DNA from 2 places in the Bacillus sp. M5A3_1b genome. Region 1 is predicted to be linked to the other one. Evidence: a T-box and tRNA genes for the amino acid it is inferred to sense, from the RefSeq annotation. Region 1 holds a T-box; the other holds one or more tRNA genes.
The links. A T-box is a leader RNA that pairs with one kind of tRNA and senses whether it is charged. The one in region 1 lies ahead of pheS (phenylalanine--tRNA ligase subunit alpha), so its partner is inferred to be a tRNA-Phe.
Positions count from the first base shown of each region.

Region 1 (2,228 bases):
TGTAAATATGTATGAAAAATAGGCTATAATGATAAGACAAGAAGAGAGGGAAATATATATTATGAAAAACATTGATTCAGTGCAAAATCCGCGTGTGAAGCAGTGGAAAAAGCTGCAGACGAAAAAAGAGCGCGATAAAAAAGGTTTATTTTTTGTAGAAGGATTCCACTTAGTGGAAGAAGCTTTAAAAGCAGGAGTTGTAACAGAACTTATCGTTTCTGATCAGACAGATCTTCCGAAAGAGTGGACAGTTAATGATGTGGAAATGTATATCGTACCTGAAGCAATCGTAAAAGTACTCCGTGAAACAGAAACGACGCAAGGGGTATTTGCTGTTTGTGAGAAACACGAGAGTGAAGTAGCTCTTGCAGATGGAAAGTTTCTTTTATTAGATGGTCTTCAAGACCCGGGCAACTTAGGGACAATTATTCGTACAGCTGATGCAGCTGGTATTCATGCTGTTGTGCTTGGAGAAGGATGCGTTGATGCATATAATAGTAAAGTGCTTCGCTCTACACAAGGTTCTATTTTCCATTTACCAGTTGTAAAAGGGAACTTAGAAGAGTGGGTAGACAAGTTAAGAGAAAATAACGTTCCTGTATATGGAACAGCTCTTGAAAATGGAGTTCCGTATGGTGAAGTAACACCAGCTGGTGGTTTTGCATTAATTGTAGGAAATGAAGGAAGCGGCGTAAGCCAAGAAATTCTTGCAAAAACGGATCAAAACTTGTATATTCCGATTTACGGCGGGGCAGAATCATTAAATGTTGCGGTTGCAGCAGGGATTTTAACGTATTATTTACAAAGCCCAGTTGCGAACAAATAAAAAACTTCTTATAATAAGTTGAAGTATATTATATTAAAAGTTAAATAACGAAAAACGTTGATAGAGAAGAGTAACTTACAAAATCGCCATATAGGGAGAGAGTGCCTTAGACTGAAAGCATTCTTATGGTAGACGGAAGTGAATTCACCTCTGGAGTTGACGCCAGGACCATATATATGTAAAGGCGTTCCGGTCAGAATTGATCGTTATAACTAATGAGTGGGCAGACCTGGTCTGTCAATTTAGGGTGGTACCGCGAATTTACCTCGTCCCTTTTTGGGAGCGAGGTTTTTTTATTTTTAAAATTAGGAGGGTTCCAAATGGAAGCACGTTTAAAAGAGCTAAAGCAAAAAGCGTTAGAGCTTATTGAAGAAGCGAAAGAGCTAAAGGGCTTAAACGACGTACGCGTAGCGTATTTAGGAAAAAAAGGTCCAATTACAGAAGTATTACGCGGCATGGGAAAATTATCAGCAGAAGAGCGTCCACGTATGGGAGCATTAGTAAATGAAGTACGTGAAGCGATTCAAACGCGTCTAGACGACAAAATTGGTAACTTAGAAAAAGCAGTAATTGAAGCGAAATTAGCTACGGAAACAATTGATGTTACACTACCAGGTCGTCCTGTTGAAACAGGTTGTCACCATCCGTTAACAGCTGTTGTTGAACAAATTGAAGATGTATTCATCGGTATGGGTTATGAAGTAGCTGAAGGAACAGAAGTAGAAAAAGACTACTACAACTTCGAAGCATTAAACTTACCGAAAGATCACCCAGCGCGTGATATGCAAGATACATTCTACATTACAGAAGAAACGTTACTACGTACACATACATCTTCTGTGCAAGCACGTACGATGGAAAATAATAAAGAAAAAGGCCCAATTAAAATTATTTGTCCTGGTAAAGTGTATCGCCGCGATGACGATGATGCGACGCATTCACACCAGTTCATGCAAATTGAAGGTCTTGTAATTGATAAAAACATTCGCATGAGTGACTTAAAAGGTACACTGCAAGTATTCGTGAAAAAGATGTTCGGTGAAGATCGTGAAATCCGTCTTCGTCCAAGTTTCTTCCCATTCACAGAGCCATCTGTAGAGATGGATATTTCTTGTATGATGTGTCACGGCAAAGGTTGCGGCACTTGTAAAGGAACTGGCTGGATCGAAATTTTAGGCGCAGGTATGGTTCATCCGAACGTACTTGAAATGGCTGGTTATGATTCAAAAGAATATCAAGGTTTCGCATTCGGTATGGGCGCAGAGCGTATCGCAATGTTGAAATACGGCGTAGATGACATTCGTCATTTCTATACAAATGATGTACGTTTCTTACAACAATTCAAACGAGCGTAAGGGAAGGAGAGGATAAGTATGTTCGTATCATATCGTTGGTTACAAGA
Region 1 is NZ_JBKEZY010000001.1:822,848-825,075, reverse strand. Features, by position in the region: gene ACLBWW_RS04335 (TrmH family RNA methyltransferase) at 29-826, shown strand; T-box leader at 875-1,103, shown strand; gene pheS (phenylalanine--tRNA ligase subunit alpha) at 1,147-2,181, shown strand; gene pheT (phenylalanine--tRNA ligase subunit beta) at 2,200-2,228, shown strand, end outside.

Region 2 (2,228 bases), 320 kb from region 1:
AGTCGAATGAGAGAATAAAAAGGTTGCAAAAATAAGTGTATATATATCTCCTACAACTTATTGCAATGATTACTATCAAGCACTAATGCCACAAAAAATCCATAAAAAAAGCAGACTATCCAAAGTCCGCTTTTACAAAACAAAAAAGAGATAGCAGATTATGCTATCTCTTTTAGTATGACCCGTACGGGATTCGAACCCGTGTTACCGCCGTGAAAGGGCGGTGTCTTAACCACTTGACCAACGGGCCAATTCTGGCAGAGAAGAAGGGATTCGAACCCTCGCACCGCGTTCGCGATCTACTCCCTTAGCAGGGGAGCCCCTTGAGCCACTTGGGTACTTCTCTATAATATGGCTCCGCAGGTAGGACTCGAACCTACGACCGATCGGTTAACAGCCGATAGCTCTACCACTGAGCTACTGCGGAATAATTATGGTGGGCCTAAATGGACTCGAACCATCGACCTCACGCTTATCAGGCGTGCGCTCTAACCAGCTGAGCTATAGGCCCATAATTGAAAAGCGGGTGAAGAGAATCGAACTCTCGACCAGAGCTTGGAAGGCTCTTGTTTTACCACTAAACTACACCCGCATTAAATTGTAAATGGTGAGCCATGAAGGATTCGAACCTTCGACCCTCTGATTAAAAGTCAGATGCTCTACCAACTGAGCTAATGGCTCATTTTGAAAGTGGTGCCGACTAGAGGACTTGAACCCCCAACCTACTGATTACAAGTCAGTTGCTCTACCAGTTGAGCTAAGTCGGCTTGCGACTTCAAAATGGTGGCTCGGGACGGAATCGAACCGCCGACACGAGGATTTTCAGTCCTCTGCTCTACCGACTGAGCTACCGAGCCTTTATGTAAAAAAATGGCGGTCCCGACCGGGGTCGAACCGGCGATCTCCTGCGTGACAGGCAGGCATGTTAACCACTACACCACGGGACCATTTGGTTGCGGGGACAGGATTTGAACCTGCGACCTTCGGGTTATGAGCCCGACGAGCTACCGTGCTGCTCCACCCCGCGATGATAAAATATTTAATTTAGAAAAAATGGAGGAGGTAGAGGGATTCGAACCCCCGCGCGACTCTCGCCGCCTGTCGGTTTTCAAGACCGATCCCTTCAGCCGAACTTGGGTATACCTCCGAGATATAAAGCTTTAGTGGTGGACCTTGTAGGACTCGAACCTACGACCGGACGGTTATGAGCCGTCTGCTCTAACCAGCTGAGCTAAAGGTCCTTTATGGTAGCGGCGGAGGGGATCGAACCCCCGACCTCACGGGTATGAACCGTACGCTCTAGCCAGCTGAGCTACACCGCCATAAAATATATTAAAATAAGTGGAGCCTAGCGGGATCGAACCGCTGACCTCCTGCGTGCAAGGCAGGCGCTCTCCCAGCTGAGCTAAGGCCCCGTGTTTTTGGAAAATCGGGAAGACAGGATTTGAACCTGCGACCCCCTGGTCCCAAACCAGGTGCTCTACCAAGCTGAGCCACTTCCCGTTAATAAAAGCGCGCCCGAGAGGAGTCGAACCCCTAACCTCTTGATCCGTAGTCAAACGCTCTATCCAATTGAGCTACGGGCGCATATGGTGCCGAGGGCGGGGGTCGAACCCGCACGGTGGTCACCCACCGCAGGATTTTAAGTCCTGTGCGTCTGCCTGTTCCGCCACCCCGGCATGTCATATTGAAAATTGGAGCGGAAGACGGGATTCGAACCCGCGACCCCAACCTTGGCAAGGTTGTATTCTACCACTGAACTACTTCCGCAAGACATGTATGAGTTATTTTATTAAAAGTGCGGGTGAAGGGAGTCGAACCCCCACGCCAAAGGCGCTAGATCCTAAGTCTAGTGCGTCTGCCAGTTCCGCCACACCCGCATATTAATTTTTAAAGAAAAATGGGGCGACTGATGGGAATCGAACCCACGAATGCCGGAGCCACAATCCGGTGCGTTAACCACTTCGCCACAACCGCCATGATTTTCTGGTGCCGACTAGAGGACTTGAACCCCCAACCTACTGATTACAAGTCAGTTGCTCTACCAATTGAGCTAAGTCGGCTAAATGGTGGAGGATGACGGGATCGAACCGCCGACCCCCTGCTTGTAAGGCAGGTGCTCTCCCAGCTGAGCTAATCCTCCGAATTGCCTGGCAACGTCCTACTCTCACAGGGACAAGGTCCCAACTACCATCGGCGCTAGAGAGCTTAACTTCCGTGTTCGGTAT
Region 2 is NZ_JBKEZY010000001.1:1,140,241-1,142,468, forward strand. Features, by position in the region: tRNA gene ACLBWW_RS06050 (tRNA-Glu) at 179-250, opposite strand; tRNA gene ACLBWW_RS06055 (tRNA-Ser) at 256-346, opposite strand; tRNA gene ACLBWW_RS06060 (tRNA-Asn) at 353-427, opposite strand; tRNA gene ACLBWW_RS06065 (tRNA-Ile) at 435-511, opposite strand; tRNA gene ACLBWW_RS06070 (tRNA-Gly) at 522-592, opposite strand; tRNA gene ACLBWW_RS06075 (tRNA-Lys) at 606-681, opposite strand; tRNA gene ACLBWW_RS06080 (tRNA-Thr) at 692-767, opposite strand; tRNA gene ACLBWW_RS06085 (tRNA-Phe) at 782-857, opposite strand; tRNA gene ACLBWW_RS06090 (tRNA-Asp) at 872-947, opposite strand; tRNA gene ACLBWW_RS06095 (tRNA-Met) at 951-1,027, opposite strand; tRNA gene ACLBWW_RS06100 (tRNA-Ser) at 1,055-1,147, opposite strand; tRNA gene ACLBWW_RS06105 (tRNA-Ile) at 1,165-1,241, opposite strand; tRNA gene ACLBWW_RS06110 (tRNA-Met) at 1,246-1,322, opposite strand; tRNA gene ACLBWW_RS06115 (tRNA-Ala) at 1,343-1,415, opposite strand; tRNA gene ACLBWW_RS06120 (tRNA-Pro) at 1,430-1,503, opposite strand; tRNA gene ACLBWW_RS06125 (tRNA-Arg) at 1,514-1,587, opposite strand; tRNA gene ACLBWW_RS06130 (tRNA-Leu) at 1,591-1,679, opposite strand; tRNA gene ACLBWW_RS06135 (tRNA-Gly) at 1,696-1,770, opposite strand; tRNA gene ACLBWW_RS06140 (tRNA-Leu) at 1,800-1,880, opposite strand; tRNA gene ACLBWW_RS06145 (tRNA-His) at 1,902-1,977, opposite strand; tRNA gene ACLBWW_RS06150 (tRNA-Thr) at 1,988-2,063, opposite strand; tRNA gene ACLBWW_RS06155 (tRNA-Val) at 2,068-2,143, opposite strand; rRNA gene rrf (5S ribosomal RNA) at 2,149-2,228, opposite strand, start outside.
Region 2: it encodes a tRNA-Phe, which carries the amino acid that the T-box ahead of pheS (phenylalanine--tRNA ligase subunit alpha) is inferred to sense. The anticodon was not compared.